Regions from separate parts of the Bradyrhizobium sp. Unk1 genome, predicted to be linked through region 1. Evidence: riboswitches for the same ligand, from Rfam matches in the RefSeq annotation. Region 1 holds a riboswitch; each other region holds the start of a gene.
The links. A riboswitch is a leader RNA that binds a small molecule or an ion and turns the genes downstream of it on or off. The one in region 1 is predicted to bind cobalamin.
Positions count from the first base shown of each region.

Region 1 (4,794 bases):
CGAGCAGCTGCGGCACAACGAGCGGATCCGCGAGACCTTTGGCCGCTACATCGATCCCAAGGTGGCGCAGGGGCTGATCGACCGCCCGGAGGTCGCCATCGACGGCCAGCGCCGGGTGATGACCATCATGTTCTCCGACATGAGCGGCTTCACCTCGATGAGCGAGGGCATGACCCCGCGCGGCCTCGTCAAGGTCATGAACCACTATTTCACGGTGATGTCCGCGCCGATCCGGAGCCATCGCGGCGTTATCGATAAATATATCGGCGATGCCATCATGGCCTATTGGGGGCCTCCCTTCATCGAGGAGGACGAGCCGGCGCTGTTCGCCTGCTACGCCGCCATCGACATGGCCGATGAGGTGCCGGCGTTGCAGAAGCAATTGCCTGACCTGCTCGGTATCCGCGCCATGCCAGGCCCTTGCGATCTGCGCATCGGGATTGCCACCGGCGAGGTCCTGACCGGCAGCATCGGCTCCGAGCTGATGATGAGCTTCACCGTGATGGGCGATGCCGTGAACCTCGCTTCGCGGCTCGAACTGGTCAACAAGATCTACGGCACGCGGATCCTGATCGCGCAGGCGACGGCGGACGCGATCGGCTCTAACCTCGAGCTGCGCGAGATCGATCGTCTCGCAGTGGCCGGCCAGAGCGCGCCGCAGGCCATTTTCGAGGTGATGAGCAAGGCGCACGGGCTCAGCGTCCCGCAGGAGAGCCTGCGCGCGCGCTACGCCGAAGGCCTCGCCGCCTACCGCGCGCAGCGCTTCCACGAGGCTCGCGCCGCGTTCAATGCAGCGCTCGAAGCGGTGCCCGGCGACGGCCCCTCGCGCACGCTGCTCGGCCGCATCGCGCAGTTCGAGGCCAATCCGCCGGACGCCAATTGGGACGGCGCCTGGCGGCTGGAGCAGAAATAGCCGTCGTTGCCGGGCCGGCACCGGCCTCGCCGGAAAAAACGCTTCTACTCGATAACGATGTTCGCCGTGACCTATTTCTCAGGCTTAGGTTTGTCGTCCCTTGAGGCGTTTGACGGGGACACGCCGATGACAGAACTTCATGACAGGCTGGAACGGTTCGAGACGCTCACCGCCGAATGCGAGCTGATTGCCAAGCTCGCCACCGACAGCACCAAGCGCGAGTTCTATCTGAGACTCTCGGAGCAGTATCGTCAGCTGGCGGTGGATATGCGGAAGGTGATCGCGACCAAGGCTGCGGCCTGACGCCTGCTGCAATCCGTTCTTAATGTTTGGCGGGCATCCTTCGGGATGCGAGCGTCACGATCCATGATTGCTCGCGGTGGGAATGTCGAGATCCGTTGCGGTGCGGCGCATCTCGCTGACGTCGCTTTGCCGCTCCTTACCAGGGCAATCCCATGCGCCTTGTCGCAGTCCTCATCTTCGCGCTCATGACGGCCGCCTGCAACCAGGAGCAGGACATCACCGGCTCGACCCCGGTCTGCGCGATGCGGAGCTACAGCTCCTACAATCCCCGCGACATGAACCAATGCGTCGCCGCCTGCAAGGCGTGCGACCACGGCAACACCGTTACCTGCTCCACGTCATGCACCCTCAAGGGCGCCCACTGAGCGGCGACGCTGCCTGGAGCTGACGGGCTGACGGTGCTCGGGCACCGGAACGATTCACATGGGTTAGTCATTGAAGCGGCAGGCAGGACGCGGAGTCCTATGGAATGGGTATGCTCGATCCCGGTCGGTTCCTGGTGTCGTGCTCGCATTGCGATGCATGGCCGATGGCGGCCAACGTCAAACGTTCGAGCTGGTCGGCGTCGCCGCATGAGGTCCGCTTCGTATGCTCGCGCTGCCGCCGCGAGGAGACCGCCATCATCTCGGCCTCCGGTGAGCTGACCCCGATCCGGCGGAGCGATGCTCCGCTGCGCGACGTCACCGCGGCCTGGGCTCAGGCCCAGCGGCCAAGAGGTCGGGCGTAGCCCGCCCGTCACAAGACCAAGAGGGCGGGCCTAGTCAGCTCTGCGCAACGCCCTGCGCGGTCTGGTTTTGGAACCCGGCCTACGCCCACGCGTTTCCGCTCCGACATCAACGCATCGAGGCCCTGCGAATGATCAGCGAGCATTTCGACACCCGCACCCGGATCAACATGAAGCTGGCGCTGGATCGGGTCTGCCGCAATCGCCCGGTCGGCGAGGACCATTGCTTTCGCAGGTCCGTTGCCGAGAACATCATCCGCTGCGCGCTCACGGGCCGCACCGGCATCGGCCAACTCGTCGATGCCGGCGAGCGGGCGATGATCAGGACGCGTTCGGAGCGGGAGCCGGCCTGATTGCGCCAGCTCAATCTCCGGTGCGGCGCGCTGACCGTGATGCAACCGTCCGATTGACTCTCCGCGTGCCCGCCCCGTAGATTGGCCGGTGACGGTTCTCCTCACGGAGATCAAAAGGGAACGTGGTGCGAGGTTTTCCCGATACCGGGATATTCTCAACGCCACGGCTGCCCCCGCAACTGTAAGCGGTGAATCTTTCGTCATGTGCCACTGGGAATCTCGGTCCTGGGAAGGCGACGTAAGGTAACGACCCGCGAGCCAGGAGACCTGCCGTCAGCCGTGGTCACACGCGAAGATGTCGGTCGGGGAGTACAGACATTAGCTTCACCGGAGCAATCGATCGCTCCGCCGTGAAACCTCGTTCGCTGTGACGTGCCACTGACGTCATACCGAGGTTACAAGAGTGTCCCGTATTGTCTTTGCCGCCAGGCGCTTCTGCGCCGGCCTTGTCGCGTTCGTTTCCCTGTATTCGCTCGATCTGTCCATTGCCCAGGCCCAGCAATCGGCATCGCCCGATCTGCTGCCGCCGGTCGAGGTTGCGCCGACCGAACGTGCGACGAAGCCGCAAGTCGCGCGGCGTGCGCCCGACCAGCCCGAGCAGCGGCGCGTGGCTCGCATGCCGAAACCCGAGCTGTTGCCGGCGTCGCCCCCTGTTGCCGGCGTATCCGCCGCCAACCTGTTTCCGACGGTCGTCGTCAGTCCGACGGGCGTTGTCACGCCGACCAATCTGGTTGCGAGCTCGGTGACCGTTCTGACCGCCAGAGACATCGAGCGCGATCAGCGCCGGACCGCATCCGATGCGCTGAGCGCGGTTCCCGGCCTCAACCTCGTGCAGACCGGCGGTCCCGGCGGACAGACGTCGATCTTCATGCGCGGAACGAATTCCAACCATACCAAGGTCCTGATCGACGGCATCGACGTCAGCGATCCCGGCAACCCGAACCGTTCGTTCGATTTCGGCCAGTTGCTCACCTCCGACATTCAGCAGATCGAGGTTTTGCGCGGCCCGCAGAGCGGTCTCTACGGCGCAGATGCGCTGGGTGGCGTGATCTCCGTCGTAACGAAGAAGGGTGACGGTCCCGCTCGCGCGACCGGCTCGGTCGAGGGAGGCTCGTTCGGAACGTTCAATCAAACCGCAGGCCTGAGCGGTTCACAGGACCACTTCAACTATGCCTTCAACGTCGCGCATTTCCGCGCGAACGACGTGCCGGTGACGCCGGTCGAATTGCTGCCGCCGGGGCAGAAGGCGATCGGCAACTATTACGACAACATGACCTATTCGACGAAGCTTGGCGCCGAACTGACCGAAAACCTGACGCTCAACGGCGTCGCGCGTTACACTGACGCCACCCTGCGCTTTACCGGAGACACCTTCGATCCCGTCGCATTCGCGAGCTTTCCCGCGGCCGCGCAAAGCACGCAGACGGTGCACCAGCTCTTCACGCGCGGGGAGGCGGTTTGGTCCGCTCTCGACGACCGGATGAAAAGCTATTTCGGCGTCAACTACACCAACCACTGGAACCACAACGTCTCGCCCGGCGACGTGATGCCCACGATCACGACCGGCGATCGCGTCAAGTATGATTGGCACACCACGACCCAGCTCGCGCCCAACAACAATGTCATCATTGGTGCGGAGCATGAGACCGAAACACTGCAAACGGCGACGGTCTCGGCGCAAAACGTCAACAAGGCCGGATATATGGAGCTGCAGTCCCAGTTCCGGGATCGCGTCTTCTTCACGGCCAACGTCCGGCAGGACGACAACGAGCGGTTTGGAGAGCATCCGACCTTTCGTCTGGCGTCTGCCGTGATCGTGCCGGTCACGGATACGAAGTTCAAGGGTAGCTACGGCACCGGGTTCAAGGCGCCGACGCTCAACCAGCTTTACGTCAGCTTTCCCGCGTTCTTCTTCTTTGCAAATCCCAACCTCAGGCCCGAGGAAAGCGTCGGATACGACGCCGGCTTCGAGCAACCCTGGTTTGGCGATCGCGTTCGCATCGGGGCGACCTACTTCCGCAACAACATCACGGACCTGATCCAGAGCACGTTCGATCCCGTGACATTCACGAGCACCAACACCAATATCGGCAAGGCGATCACGGAGGGCACGGAGAGCTTCGTCGCGGCTGCGATCACTGACCGGCTTCGCGTTCGTGCCGACTACACTTTTACCCGCGCGGTGGATGCGACGGCGGGACTGGAGCTGCTGAGGCGTCCGAAGGAGAAGTGGAGCGCAAATGTCATCTGGAATCCGATCGACCCGCTCACATTGTCCGCAACAGTGTTGCACGTCGGGAGTTTCGTCGATGGTAACCGCGACTTCAGCATTCCGCGTCTGCTGGCTCCGGCCTACACCGTCGTCAACGTCGCAGCCGAATATCTGGTCACCGACCAGGTGAAGGTATTTGGCCGGGTCGATAATCTCGCCGATGTGCACTATCAAAATCCGACCGGCTTTCTGCAGCCGGGACTGGGCGTCTATGGCGGCATTCGCCTGG
Region 1 covers NZ_JCAMOP010000007.1:282,843-287,636, forward strand. Annotated here, with positions in the region: gene AC5ZFO_RS11935 (adenylate/guanylate cyclase domain-containing protein) at 1-913, shown strand, start outside; gene AC5ZFO_RS11940 (hypothetical protein) at 980-1,216, shown strand; gene AC5ZFO_RS11945 (hypothetical protein) at 1,369-1,581, shown strand; gene AC5ZFO_RS11950 (hypothetical protein) at 1,686-1,943, shown strand; gene AC5ZFO_RS11955 (hypothetical protein) at 2,072-2,293, shown strand; cobalamin riboswitch at 2,369-2,582, shown strand; gene AC5ZFO_RS11960 (TonB-dependent receptor plug domain-containing protein) at 2,697-4,794, shown strand, end outside.

Region 2 (4,794 bases), on a different contig from region 1:
CCGCCACGGCGCGGGCGAACTGATCCGCGACTACCATTTGAACGAAGCCGCGACCTCGTAGCTGCGCGGCGCGCCCAGGATGATCTGGTCGGTGTAACCCGGATCGCCCCACGCCGCGTAGAGCTTGTTGGTCAGGTTCCTCACGCGAAAGCTGATCCGGGTCTGGTCGACGCCCGGGAAATACGCCTTTGGGATATCGACGAACGCGTATGCGTCGAAGATCGTGTAGGCGTTCATCGTGACCAGATTGTCCTGGAAGTTGAAGCGGTCGCCGACGTGACGGACGAGGCCGCCGATCTCCACCGGCAGTTTCGTATCGAAGCGATAGGAGGCGCCGGCGTTGGCGATGAAGTTGGGAACGTTGGGCGGCGTCTTGCCCGAATAGGACTGGAAGTCACCATTGCCGTCGACATAGGTGAAGTCGATGAAGCGCGACTGCACGAAGGCGACGTTGCCCCATAGTTTCAGGCCGGCGACCGGATTGACCGCGGCGGCAATCTCGACGCCCTTGGAGGCCATCTTGCCGGCGACGTTGAAGAGGATGCCGCTTTCCGGGACGTAGACGTTCTTGCGCTCGATGTCGAAGGCCGAGAACGTGGCCTCCGCGCGCTTGTCGGCCGACAGCAGCTTCACGCCGGTCTCGTAGGTCCGCGACGTCGTGAGCAGCAGCGGCGTCGTGGGCCTGAGGATGAAGATGTTCGCCACCGTCGGGTCGGCTGCCGTCGCGTACTGGCTGTAAAGCATCACGCCGGGCGCGATGTCCCAGGTGTAGCCGATGCGTCCGGTGACCGGATTGAACGTCTTCGAGAAAGGATAGTTGGCTTTCAGAAGGCCATTCTCGTCGAAGCGGGTCCGCGACAGCTCGATATTCTCAAAACGGATGCCGCCGATCAGCGCGAAGGTCGAGGTCAGCTTGAGCCGGTCCTCGAACGACAGCGAGGCGGTGTCGAGATGGGTGTAGATTTTCTCGTCGGCGCGTGGGCCATAGAACCCCCGATCCGGGTTGAGGAGGTCGACGTAGTCATTGAAGAACAGCGTGTCCTGCGAGACGTTGAACTGGTTGCTGCTCGCCGCCACGGTGGCGACGAAGCGATTGTCCATTCCGCCGACGTTGGAATTGACGGTGAGGTCGGTGATGTTGCCGTAGAGCCGCTGCGCGTGATCGAGCGCCAGGCGCTCGCGGTAGATGCTCTGCGCGCCTGCGAAATTGCCTACGGTCTGGTCAAACGACGAGATCTCGTTGTTGAACCAGTGCCGGTGGGCGTCATAGCCATAGACCTGGCTTTTCAGCGAGATGTTGTTGGTGATGTCCCATTGAAAGCCGCTGCGCAGCCAGAGCTCGTTGGCGCCGCTGTGATTGTCGAGCACATTGTAGTTCGTGGTCAGCGTGCGCGCGTCGATGGTGACCGGGACCGGCGTGCCGCCGCCGAGGTAATAGTTGCTCCAGAGGCCGGACACGATGCCGTACGTCGGCACGATGCCCGGCGCGTTCGCCGGCACGAGCGGCGTTCCCCAGTAGAAGCGGTCGTTGTCCTGCCTGTATTCGGTCGCGCCCCAGATCTTCAGGTTCTCGTTGACGCGATAGTTCAGCTGGCCCGATACGTTGCTGAGCTTCGAATAGGTGTCGTCGATAAAGCCCTTGTTGTTGAAATGGCTGATGTCGAAGCGGTAGTCGAGGCCGTTGATCAGCGTGCTGCCGCCCGATCCGTAACCGGCGCGATAGCCGTTGAAGGAATCGTAGGAGGTGAAGGCGTCGTTGACGATTGGTCCGGTGTGCGGCGCCTTGTTCACGTAGTTGATGGCGCCGCCGGTCGCACCGAGGCCCGCCACCAGCGAGTCCGGTCCCTTGATGATCTCGACCTGCTGGAGGCCAGCCACGTCCATGGGACGGCCGGTCATGGTCGACGGCCCGATCGGGATGCCGTTGTAGAGCGTGGAGATCTGGTCGCCGGAAAAGCCACGCATCGAGAAGATGGCGGGCGCGCCGGGCGCATCGCCGCCGGTGACGCCGACTGCAGCCTTGGCGATGTCGGTCGTGGTCCGGATGCCCAGGTCCTGCATCGTCTGATGACTGATGACCTCGACGGTCGCCGGCATCTCGCGCGCCGTGATCCCGAGCCGGGAGCCGACGTCGGTGACGGCGGCCGTGTTCAGCGGCGTCTGCACCGGGCCGCTCGGAGCTTGCGTGGCCGGAACGGCGACAGCAGGGGCGCCACGATTGCGTCCCGCGGCGCGCCGGGCCGCGCGCTGCTTCTGAGTGCCGGGGCTGACGGCAGGAGCCTGTCGCGGCGCAGGCGGCGACACGATCACCGGGCCGACCTCCCTGGAGCGGTTGTCCTCCGCCGCGCTTTGCGCGAGCGCCGCGGACGATAAGGACACCGACGCGAGCAGAGTAATCAGGAAAGCATGCGACAACGCTGGCCTCGCGCCAGCACGGAAATGAAGATCTTGCACGACAACGCTCTGCGGCGACGCAAACAAACCGTCACCGCGGTTGCCTTAGTCATCCACCTTCGCCCCAGGCGGCGGATGCACCGGCTACTTGTCCGACATCAGGGCACCCCGCCCAATGCGTTCGCGCGTGACCATGGCTGGCAGCAGGTTTCCTGGCTCGCGGGTCATCGCCTTCGACCGCCTTCCCAGAGGCCCAAACGGGGCTCCAGTGGTTCGTTTGGTCGTCGACTATCCGCCTACAGTTGCGGGGGCAGCCGCGGAATTGCCCACTGAGGTGGACGCACCGCATTCCCTTGAAGAGTCCTTGCGGACACTACCGATCACGAAACTGGCATCCGGGGGTGAGCGCGTCAACATCCGCGCGGGCTGTTGGACGGGCCGGTTGGTCGATGGTGGCCTTGTGTTGCTGTTTTGCACGATAGTCCGAAGGACCGCGTCGAAACGTCCAACCGGCCTCCGGACGAGCCTGGGTAACGTACCCTTGACCACGATCAATGACTGCCTTTGGTGTCCGAATATGCTACTGAGGCCGTGTTCCGGCCCGACAAGGCAAGTCGATATTGATGCAGTTCGTCCGTACCATCCTGGCAGTCGCCATCGCCATATCTCTGGCGATGCTGCCGGTCGGCGCGTCCGCGGCGAACCTCGCAATGTCGTCGGACGGCATGCAGACGGCCATGCACATGAGCGGCGACGCCGACATGTCGATGGACGAGTGTTGTCCCGACATGAAGGGAACGGGCTCCCATAGCGACGGCTACAAGTGCGGGATGGGTTTCTGCTGCGTTGGCGGGATCATCGCGCTCGGTGATGTCCGGCCCGTGGCGTTCGAACGTCTCGCCGTCATGGCCAGCACGATGGTTATTCCCCCGGATCAGGTCGTTTCCTTCCGCGGCGGCAGTCCTCCTTTCCGACCTCCTCGAATCTGATCTCGCAAAGCCCGAGACGCGAGCGGCATGCCTGCTCGCGACGACGACTGACGTGCGCGCTTCACGCGCCACGGCGAAAGATCAATTCATGAGGACAGGACAATGCTTTCCAAAATCAGCACCGCGGCTCTCGCCGCCACCCTTTCGCTTGCCGCTTCCACCGCGATGGCGGGCGCGGGCGACTACGCCTTCGAGCCCGTCACTCCGCAGATGAAGAAGGGCGAAGACGTCACGCTCGCCGTTCGCCTGACGAACAAGCAGACCGGCAAGCCGATACCGGATGCGGTCATCTTCAAGACCCGCCTCGACATGGCCCCGGACGGGATGGCCGAGATGGAATCGGCGGTCGCGCCGCTGCCGTCCAGGGAGCCGGGTGTGTACGCCTTCAAGACGGACCTGCCGATGGCCGGCCGCTACCAGATGACGCTGTCCGTGAAGGTGCAGGGCGAACCGGAGACCGTCACCGGCAAGGTGATCGTCACGGCGATCAAGTGAGCGTTCGGGCGCTGCCCGGCGGCGCCCGACATTCCCCTTTTTCCTTCACACGGACGCGCGCTCCCGGGCGCGCGGATACACGACATGAAAACGCTGCGTCTCCTGACGGCTCTTGCGCTGGGCGGTGGCCTGGTCCTGGCCGGTTACTACTGGCATTCGAACGGTGCGGGCTGGCTCGCCGAGGCCGACATGACGTCGGCTGCGGCTGCCGCGGAGCGAACGCCGCTCTACTACCGCGATCCAAGTGGTGCACCGCTCTGGTCTGCGGGTCCGAAGAAGGACGACCGCGCGCGGGACTATCTGCCGGTCTACGACGACGATGGAGCGGCCGTCGCGCCGGCGCTGCCGAAGGCGCAGGCGGCTTCGCCGCGAAAAATCCTTTACTACCGCAATCCCATGGGGCTGCCCGATACGTCGACCGTCCCAAAGAAGGATCCGATGGGGATGGACTATGTCGCCGTTTACGAAGGCGACGACACCGACGACGGCACCGTGAAGCTGTCGCCCGGCAAGATCCAGCGCGCGGGCGTGAAGTCCGAGCCCGTCGCGCGGCGCTCGATCCGGGTCTCGGTGAAGGCGCCCGGCACGATCCAGCTCGATGAACGCCGCGTGTCGGTGATCGCGATGCGCGCCGAAAGCTTCGTGCAGAAGGTTGCCGACGTGACCACCGGCACGCGCGTGAAGGCCGGCCAGCCGCTGATGGAAATCTACAGTTCGGCCGTGGCGTCCGCGGCTGCGGAATATCTCGCGACGATCACCTCCAAGACGGTCGGCGGTGTCGAGATGTACGGTCGCGGCTCGCGACAGCGGCTGGTCAATCTCGACGTTCCCGAGTCCGTCATCGCGGAGATGGACAAGACGCACACCGCGCCCGTCGCCATACGCTGGTCTGCGCCGCGCGACGGGGTCGTGCTCG
Region 2 covers NZ_JCAMOP010000065.1:8,987-13,780, reverse strand. Annotated here, with positions in the region: gene AC5ZFO_RS43735 (TonB-dependent receptor) at 31-2,415, opposite strand; cobalamin riboswitch at 2,580-2,787, opposite strand; gene AC5ZFO_RS43730 (hypothetical protein) at 3,018-3,383, shown strand; gene AC5ZFO_RS43725 (FixH family protein) at 3,486-3,878, shown strand; gene AC5ZFO_RS43720 (efflux RND transporter periplasmic adaptor subunit) at 3,963-4,794, shown strand, end outside.
Region 2: it holds a riboswitch for cobalamin, as region 1 does, so the genes downstream of both, AC5ZFO_RS43735 (TonB-dependent receptor) here and AC5ZFO_RS11960 (TonB-dependent receptor plug domain-containing protein) in region 1, are expected to answer to the same signal.

Region 3 (4,794 bases), on a different contig from region 1:
GCGCCTTCGGGCCCGCCGTTCAGCTTCGCAAACGGGCGCGCGCGATCCGGCCCGTCGGTGCGGCCAATGTGGATCTCGTAGGCCTCGATCGGCTGGTCCGTGGCGGCGTGCACGGCCGCGACGCGCGTCAGCGTCTTCTGCGGGCTCATCATTGTCTCAACATCCAGAAGTCCGAGACCCGGCGTGTCGCCGGCAGGGCCTTCGATGCCGTCAGGGTCGGCCACGCTGCGCCCGAGCATCTGATAGCCGCCGCAGAGGCCAAGCACATGGCCGCCGCGGCGGTGATGCGCCAGGAGATCGATGTCCCAGCCCTGCGCGCGCAGGAAGGCGAGATCGCCGCGGGTGGATTTGGAGCCGGGGATGATGACGAGGCTGATATCGCCGGGGATGGCTTCGCCGGGGCGCACCATCACGAGATCGACGCCAGGCTCGAGCTTCAGCGGATCGAGATCATCGAAATTGGCGATCCGCGACAGCGCGAGGCAGGCGATCTTGCACTGGCCCGGCTTGCGCGCATCGCTCAGGCCCAGCGCGTCCTCGGCCGGCAGCTCGCCGGCGCGCGCGAACCAGGGCAGCACGCCAAGGCCGCGCCACGCGGTCTTCTGCTCGATCAGCTTGTAGCCGTCATCGAACAGCGAGGGGTCGCCGCGGAACTTGTTGATGACAAAACCCTCGATCATCGCGGCATCGTCGGGGTCGATCACCGTCTTGATGCCGACGAGCTGGGCGATGACGCCGCCACGGTCGATGTCGCCGACCAGCACGACCGGCACGTCGGCCTTGCGCGCAAAGCCCATATTGGCGATGTCGGCCTTGCGCAGGTTCACTTCGGCCGGGCTGCCGGCGCCTTCCACCAGCACCAGATCAGAGCGTGCCTTCAGCCGCTCGAAACTCTCCAGCACCGCGCCCATCAGCGAGGGCTTCATCGCCCCATATTCACGCGCCCGCGCGGTCGCGATGCGCTTTCCCTGGACGATGATTTGTGCGCCGACGTCGGTCTCCGGCTTCAGCAGCACCGGGTTCATGTCGGTGTGCGGCTCGACGCCGGCGGCCAGCGCCTGAAGCGCCTGCGCGCGACCGATCTCGCCGCCGTCGACAGTGACGGCCGCGTTGTTCGACATGTTCTGCGGCTTGAAGGGCAGCACGCGCAGGCCGCGCCGCGTGAAGGCGCGGGCGAGGCCGGCGACGATGAGCGATTTGCCCACGTCCGAGCCGGCCCCCTGGATCATCAATGCGCGCGCCATCGAATTCAGAACTCGACGCCGGCCTGGGCCTTGATGCCGGAGCGGAAGGGGTGCTTGACCAGCGTCATCTCGGTGACGAGATCGGCGATCTCGATCAGCTCGTCCTTGGCGTTGCGCCCGGTGAGCACGACATGCGTCATCGGCGGCTTCTGCGTTTTCAGGAACTCGACGACCTCGGCGATGTCGAGATAGTCGTAGCGCAGCGCGATGTTGATCTCGTCGAGCACGACCATGCGCAGATTGGAATCTGATATCAGCTCCTTGGCCTTCGCCCAGCCGGCCTGCGCTGCGGCGATGTCGCGGGCGCGGTCCTGCGTCTCCCAGGTGAAACCTTCGCCCATCGCATGGAACTGGCAGAGCTCGCCGAAATGGCCGGTGAGCAGGCGCCGCTCGCCGGTGTCCCAGGCGCCCTTGATGAACTGCACGACCGCGCAGGGGAAGCCATGGGCGACACAGCGGACGATCATGCCGAAGGCGGAGGAGGACTTGCCCTTGCCGGCGCCGGTGTGGACGATGATGAGGCCCTTCTCGCCGCTCTTGGTCGCCATGATCTTGTCGCGGGCGACCTTGATTTTCGCCATTTTCGCGGCGTGGCGGGCGTCGGTTTCCTCGGCCGTTTGGGTATCCGGTTCAGGCGTCATCGGACCTGGTCCTTCGGCTTGACAAGAGGCGGCCGGGGGCAAATGGTGGCCCGGCGTTGGTTCCTGTCCTATGACAGGCGAAGAGGGAATGCGATAGGGTCCGAATCGACAAGATTCGGGTCCAAACTGCAGCCGCCCCCGCGACCGTGACCGGAGAGATGCCCGAAGCCACTGATCCCCCAGGGGATCGGGAAGGCGGGGATCGAAGGGCCAAAAGCCCTGCTCCGCAAGCCGGGAGACCTGCCAGCGCGGACGAGTTTTGGACCGGCGGACGGGGTGTTCCGCGACGGGGAAACGGACCTTCGGGGGAATGGTCCGTGTGCCTCTTCGCCTCCCGCTGTTTATCCTGGAAGAGGCGATGACCGTCACACTTCACGTCTGTATTACCTGCCGTGCCGGCCAGACGCTCGACGAGGGTGAGACGACGCCCGGCAAGCGCCTGCATGGTGCGATCCTCGACGCCGGCGTGCCCGAGGGCGTCAATGTGGTTCCCGTCGAATGCCTGTCGGCATGCAGCCAGGGCTGCTCGGTTGCGCTCAGCGCGCCCGGCCGCTGGTCCTATGTCTATGGCCGTCTGTCAGAGGCCCATGCGAGCGACGTGGTCGCGGGTGCTGCGGCCTATGCCGCCGCGCCCGATGGCCTCGTGCCCTGGCGCAGCCGTCCCGAAATCTTCCGCAAGCAGTCGCTTGCCCGCATTCCCCCCATTGCCGTGTTGCCGGAGGCCGCCGAATGAACTCGCTCGCAAAAGTCCCTGTGACGGTGGTCACGGGTTTTCTCGGCTCCGGCAAGACCACGCTGATCCAGCATCTGCTCGCAAACCCTGACGGCAAGAAGCTCGCCGTGCTCGTCAACGAGTTCGGCAGCGAAGGTGTCGACGGCGAGATCCTGAAATCCTGCGCCGATGCGAATTGCCCGGAGGAGAACATCGTCGAGCTCGCCAATGGCTGCATCTGCTGCACCGTTGCGGACGATTTCATTCCAACCATGGAAAAGCTCCTGGCGCGGCCGGTGCGGCCCGATCACATCCTGATCGAGACCTCGGGGCTTGCGTTGCCGAAGCCACTCCTGAAGGCGTTCGACTGGCCGGAGATCCGTTCGCGCATCACGGTCGACGGCGTGATCGCGCTGGCCGATGCCGAGGCTGTTGCCGCCGGCCGTTTTGCGCCGGACCCGGCTGCGGTGGAGGCGCAGCGCGCCGCGGATGAAAATCTCGATCACGAGACGCCGCTGTCGGAAGTGTTCGAGGACCAGATCGCCTGCGCCGACATCGTGCTGCTGACCAAGGCCGATCTTGCGGGCGCGGCAGGGATCGAAGCCGCCAAGGCCGCCATCACCGCCGAGATGCCGCGCCGGGTGCCGATGCTATCCGTCACCGATGGCGCGATCGATGCGCGTGTCATCCTCGGCCTCGGCGCTGCCGCAGAGAACGATCTCGCCGCGCGCCCCTCGCATCACGACGGCGAGGAGGATCACGAGCACGACGATTTCGCCTCCGTCGTGATCGATCTTCCGGAGGTCAGCGACATCGACGCACTGGTCGCGTCGGTGCAGCGTCTTTCGCGCGAGCAGAACGTGCTGCGCGTCAAGGGCTATATCGCGGTTGCGGGCAAGCCGATGCGCCTGTTGCTGCAAGCGGTCGGCGAACGCGTGCGCCACCAGTTCGACAAGCCCTGGGGCGCAGGTCACAGGCAGTCAAAGCTCGTCGTGATCGGCGAGCACGGCGATATCGACGAGGCCGCGATCAAGGCAGGACTTGGTCTCTTGGGATCTGGTATCTGATGCACGTCGTCTTCCGCGAGAGCCGCGGTCTCGAGGAGACCGCGACGCCAAGGGACATCGGCCAGGACCCGGCCGATCTCGTGGTGCTCTCGTATTCGGATTCCGACCTTGCCGCGTTCGCGGCCGGCTGGCTGCGCGGCCGCAACAGCCTGCCGTCGCTGCGGCTCGCCAATCTCGCAGAGCTGCGTCATCCGTTGTCGGTCGACACCTATATCGAGCGCACGCTGTCGCAGGCACGCGGCATCCTGGTGCGCCTGATCGGCGGTGAATCCTATTGGCAGTACGGGCTCGCGGCCCTGCAGCAGCTCGCGAAGGACCGCAACATCGTGCTGGCCGTGCTGCCGGCCGACGGCCGCGACGATTCGCGGCTCGATGGCTACTCGACCCTTCCGGTTTCGACGCTGCGCCGGCTCAAGGTGCTCTGCGACACCGGCGGTCCCGTTGCAGCCCAAGCCGCGATCGCGCAGCTCGCGCTGGCCTCGGGCCTCTACGCAGGCCCGGTCGTCGGCGAGATGAACGTGCCTGAGATGGGCTTTTACGATCCCGCGCGCGGCGTCATTGCTGCGCCGATGGCAGGCGAGGGAAAGCCGCTCGCGCTCGTCACCTTCTATCGTTCCTATCTCACCGCCGCGGATACCGGGCCGGTCGATGCTCTGATCGCAGCGCTGCGCGAGCGCGGCTTTGACGCATATGGCGTGTTCGTCACCTCGCTGAAGGGCGCGGGTGTCGCGGATTGGCTGCGGACGTATTTCGCGACGAATCCTCCGGCCGCGATCGTCAACGCGACGGCGTTCTCGGCGATGGGCGACGATGGCACGACACCGTTCGATGCGGCATCGTGTCCCGTCTTCCAGGTCGCGCTCTCATCGGCACGTCGCGAGGACTGGGCGGAATCGCTGCGCGGCCTGTCGCCCGGCGATCTCGCGATGCATGTGGTGCTGCCGGAGGTCGACGGCCGCCTGTTCGCGGGCGTCGTGAGCTTCAAATCGGCCGCGGAGCGCGATCCCGATCTGCAATTTTCGCATTTGGCACACCGGCCGGATGAGGAGCGCGTCAAGGCCGTCGCCGCGCGGGTCGCGGCCTGGCGGCGCCTCGCGGAGACGCCAGCCGCCGGGAAGCGGGTGGCGCTC
Region 3 covers NZ_JCAMOP010000001.1:276,313-281,106, reverse strand. Annotated here, with positions in the region: gene AC5ZFO_RS01200 (cobyric acid synthase) at 1-1,244, opposite strand, end outside; gene cobO (cob(I)yrinic acid a,c-diamide adenosyltransferase) at 1,250-1,885, opposite strand; cobalamin riboswitch at 1,926-2,147, shown strand; gene AC5ZFO_RS01190 (DUF1636 family protein) at 2,244-2,618, shown strand; gene cobW (cobalamin biosynthesis protein CobW) at 2,615-3,664, shown strand; gene cobN (cobaltochelatase subunit CobN) at 3,664-4,794, shown strand, end outside.
Region 3: it holds a riboswitch for cobalamin, as region 1 does, so the genes downstream of both, AC5ZFO_RS01190 (DUF1636 family protein) here and AC5ZFO_RS11960 (TonB-dependent receptor plug domain-containing protein) in region 1, are expected to answer to the same signal.

Region 4 (4,794 bases), on a different contig from region 1:
ACGGCAGCGGATGCGCCTTGAGCTGTGTGAACCCGCCCTCCTTCGCCTCGAAGAAGCCGAAGACCGGGGCAATCCGGAGCTGGGTCAGTCGCCAGTCGGCGACGTAGCGGACGTAGGCGTGGATGTGCTCAAGGCCGAAGGCGAGCTCGACGAAGTTCTCCTCCAGGTTCACCATGGTCTTGGCGACGTCGACAATGTCGTCGCGGACGGAGCGCGTCACCGCGCCGGTTTCGCGGTGCCATTCGTGAAATAGCTTGATGATGCCCTCGCAGTGGAGACTCTCGTCGCGCACTGACCAGCTTACGATCTGTCCCATGCCGTTCATCTTGTTGTGGCGCGGGAAGTTGAGCAGCATGGCGAAGCTCGCGAACAAGGCCATGCCTTCGGTGAAGGCTCCGAACATCGCCAGGGTGCGGGCGACATCGGCCACGGTGTCGACGCCGAATTCGTGCATGTAATCCGCCTTGGCGCGCATCTGCGCATAGCCGCGGAATGCCTCGAACTCGGTCTTGAGCATACCAAGCGTCTTGAGCAGCAGCGCATAGGCGTCGATATGAACCGTCTCCATATTGGTGAAAGCGGCAATCATCATCTGGACGGTGAGCGGCTGGAAGATCGGGATGTAGCGCTTGAGATAGTTGTCGCCGACCTCGATGTCCGACTGAGTGAAAAAACGGAAGATCTGGGTAAGCAGCGCACGCTCGTTGGCGGTGACGCGGTCCGACGCCCAGTCCTTGAGGTCGGTGCCGAGCGGTACCTCTTCGCCCATCCAGTGGGTCTGCTGCTGGCGTTTCCAGAACTCGTAAGCCCAGGCGTAGCGATCGACGTCATAGCTGCCGGTCGAATCAAGGAGGCCGACGCGCCCCTTGCCGATCAGCGTGCGCGGATCGACGGACGACAGATCGATCATTGACATGCGAGGCACTCCTCATAGTCGGTGCGCTGCGGCGCCGGCGTTGCCGTGTCATCCTCGGCAATCTTGCCGGCGAACGCCGCGCGCGAGATCGATATTGAACGGCAGTAGTAGAGGCTCTTCACCCCACGCTTCCATGCCGTCCAGTGCAGCATGTGGAAGGTCCCACTTATCGACGTCGGCCGGCAGATAGAGGTTGATCGACTGGCTCTGGCAAATGAATGGGGCGCGATCGGCGGCAAGCTCGACGATCCAGCGCTGGTCGACCTCAAAAGGCGGTGCGAAGGACCGCTTTCTCGTGCTCCGACAGGATGTCGAGATGGGCGACCGCCCCCTCGTGCGCGATGATCGACTGCCAGGTCGCCGAGGTGTCGGTGCCCTTGGCGGCCAGCACCTTGGCGAGATGCGGATTACGCACCGAGATGGCGCCGGATAGCGTCTTGTGGGTGTAGATGTTGGCCGGGATTGGCTCGGTGCAGGCGCTGGTGCCGCCGCAGATGATGCTTATCGAGGCGGTCGGCGCGATCGCCATCTTGTGGCTGAAGCGCGCCATCACGCCGCGTTCCAGGGCATCCGGGCACGGGCCACGCTCGCGAGCGAGCGCCACGGATGCCGCGTCGGCATCGCGACGGATTTGTCGGAACATGTTCAGATTGAACGACTTGGCCAGGACACTCTCCATCGGAATGCCCTTGGCCTGGAGAAACGAGTGGAAGCCCATGACGCCGAGGCCAACGGAGCGTTCGCGCAGGGCGGCGTAGCGGGCACGCTTCATGCCGTCCGGCGCCACTGTGATGAAGTGGGTGAGCACGTTGTCGAGGAGGCGCATGACGTCCTCGATGAAGCCGGGCTCCTTATTCCACTGGTCCCAGGTCTCGAGGTTGAGCGACGGCAGGCAGCACACCGCGGTGCGCTCCTCGTCGCGATGATCGATGCCGGTCGGCAGCGTAATCTCGCTGCACAGGTTGGAGGTCGAGACCTTGAGGCCGAGCTCGCGCTGGTGCTTGGGGAGCGCGCGGTTCACGGTGTCGATGAACAAGAGATAAGGCTCGCCCGTCTGCAGCCGGTTCTCAAGGATACGTTGCCACAGCTGGCGGGCATCGATCTCGCGGACGACCTCGTTAGTCTTCGGGCTGCGGAGAGCGAACGTGGTGCCGGCACCCACGGCACGCATGAACTCGTCGGTGACGTTGATGCCGTGATGTAGGTTGAGGCTCTTGCGGTTGAAGTCGCCGGACGCCTTGCGGATCTCGAGGAACTCCTCGATCTCGGGATGGTGGATATCGAGATAGACCGCCGCCGAGCCGCGCCGCAACGAGCCCTGGCTGATCGCCAGCGTCAGGCCGTCCATGACGTGGATGAACGGGATGATGCCCGAGGTGACGCCGCCCCTCACTTTCTCGCCGATCGAGCGAACATTCCCCCAGTAGGTGCCGATGCCGCCGCCGTTGGAGGCAAGCCAGACGTTCTCGTTCCAGGTGCCGACGATGCCTTCGAGCGAGTCCGACACCGAGTTAAGGAAGCACGAGATCGGCAGGCCGCGCGGGGGGGCGCCGTTGGAGAGCACCGGTGTGGCCGGCATGAACCACAGTCGAGACATCCCATCATACAGACGTTGGGCATGCGCAACATCGTCCGCGAAGGCGCAAGACACCCGGGCGAACATGTCCTGGAGGCTTTCGCCGGCGAGCAGATAACGGTCGGTCAGCGTCAGCTTGCCGAACGACGTCAGCAGGTTGTCGCGCGACCGATCGAGCGTGAGGTCAGACGGCCTTGGCGATGGCGCGAGGGGCCTTGGCAGCGGAGCCGGCGATGGCGGCGGCTGCACAAGACACAGTTCAGGCGTGGTAGGCTTGGCCTGCGCTGGGAGCGGCCGCACACTCGGCATCTCGATGAGATGACCATGCTGATCGAAATCGTAAGACGGCGACATCGGCAACCCCGCGATGTTTGAGGCTGGGGGGCCGTGCGGACGACTTGCGAGGAGACCGGGCAAATATCACCAGTTGCAAGCAACCCACCGGGGCACCCCGCCCGAGGACGTTCGTTCTGTCGCGGCAGGTCTCCTGGCTCGCGGGTCGCTGCGGCTGTCGGCCTTCCCAGCGCTGTCGCGCCAGTGACCATGATGACAACCGCTCGCCGCTTACAGTTGCGGGGGCAGCCTCGGAATAGCCGTTGCCGGCGCACTGGGTTCCCTCTTAGCTTCCATCCTACGAGATGCGGGAATGGAAGACCCGTGACGGGCTACATATAGGCGCCGCTCGCGGAGATTCGTCAAGGCGGCACCGTCAAGTTAACGAATTGGAGCAGCCCCAAGGTCGAGGTTCGGCGAGCGCTTGTCGTGGAGATCTCGCGCCAAGTCGCAAAGGCTCGCTCGCGCGAAGCACGACGGAAGTCGGCAGTGACGGCTCCGAGAGAGAGGATGTGGAAAAGGTTCGCGACCTGATCATGAACTGACAGAAAAGTTGAGCCTGACGGGACGATTTGAAACGCTTCATGATCCGATCGCGTCGCCTGTCACCCTTCCGGCGTTCGTGGTCTGGACTATCCCTTCACCCGGCGATGTCCGCTGTAGGTGCTTCCCGTCGAGTCTCTACTCCTCCCCCCTGGCAGGGGCTTGGCTCGGGATTGGCAATGAAGGTTTCCGCGACTTTGAGCAGTTCTGCTCCTCTTTCCCCAAGGGCCTCGAATCGGCCCATCTATACGGCGCATACGACCTCGGGACAAAAGGACTAGAGTCTGTTCCGCTCACGGATTGAGCAGCCGAGCGTCAGGGCGTGTACTGTTGCCCGCCAGCATTTGATGCTAGTGAACAGCGGTTAATAAATCACTGAAAGTGCATTGCATGCCTTGGCGAGCAATGGAGTGCGAAGATCTTCCATCTGTGAACGCGATCGTAGATCGCGTTCACCTCAATTACCCTGAGGATGAGGCCGTATTCTCGGAGCGGCTTCGGCTTTACCCCGCCGGATGCTTCGTGCTTGAGCGCGAGGCGATTGGTGCTGCTGGCTATATTTCATCCATCCTTGGCACTTCAAAAGCCACCCGCTCTCAATGTCCTTCTAAAATCCGTACCCGACGCCGCATCCACATATTATATCCACGATATCGCGCTATTGCCCGAGGCGCGGTCTGGCGGCGCAGCGTCCGAGGTTGTGCGCAAGCTGATTAGCCACGCTAGGCGCGCGCACCTTCCAAACGTTTCCCTGGTTGCTGTGAACGGCTCAACGAGGTTCTGGGAGAGGAATAGCTTCCAGACGCTGGAAGACCCGCAAGTGAACGAGAAGCTTGCTAGCTACGACGAGCAGGCCAAGTATATGGTTCATCGCTTCTCATGATATTTCTGTAGCGGCTGTTAGAACACTACCAACAAGTCGCATTGGGTTTGGGCATAGCCGCCCCAGAGACCGCGTTGCGCACTACGATGACCGAGCCCCGGGATGAGGAGACCGAGCAAGGCCGGCAGGCTGACCAGGGAAGGCGAAAGCTTCCAGAATACGTTGAACCGCAGCGATCTTGAAGAGGAATAGCAAGAGCAGCCGCACAACGAAAGTGTTGATGATCGGGACGCCCATCACGAGGCTCCCGTATTTCGAGGAGCCGGCACCTCGACATAGGCCCAGATGAAGGCGAGTGGGCAGAGGGCAAAGCCGAAGAACAAGGTAATCCAGCCCGCGGCGATCACCGCCTGAGCATAGGGATGGTTGCGCGTCTTTGCGATGTGCCCTCGTGCTTCACCTGAAGGAGGAAGAAAAATCAAGACTGCGAGACCAGCGCATCGTCTCCGCCTATTCCGATCCTTACGTAGTTTCTGGAAATGATCTAAAACAATGATTGCTAGCTTGAGATACGAGCAGCGCGCCAAGATTATCCGGCTGCCC
Region 4 covers NZ_JCAMOP010000091.1:4,026-8,819, forward strand. Annotated here, with positions in the region: gene AC5ZFO_RS46100 (ribonucleotide-diphosphate reductase subunit beta) at 1-916, opposite strand, end outside; gene AC5ZFO_RS46105 (hypothetical protein) at 907-1,068, opposite strand; partial or broken gene AC5ZFO_RS46110 (hypothetical protein) at 1,118-1,234, opposite strand; gene AC5ZFO_RS46115 (ribonucleoside-diphosphate reductase subunit alpha) at 1,182-2,846, opposite strand; cobalamin riboswitch at 2,953-3,167, opposite strand; partial or broken gene AC5ZFO_RS46120 (hypothetical protein) at 3,188-3,429, opposite strand; gene AC5ZFO_RS46125 (GNAT family N-acetyltransferase) at 3,841-4,251, shown strand; gene AC5ZFO_RS46130 (DUF3302 domain-containing protein) at 4,488-4,673, opposite strand.
Region 4: it holds a riboswitch for cobalamin, as region 1 does, so the genes downstream of both, AC5ZFO_RS46115 (ribonucleoside-diphosphate reductase subunit alpha) here and AC5ZFO_RS11960 (TonB-dependent receptor plug domain-containing protein) in region 1, are expected to answer to the same signal.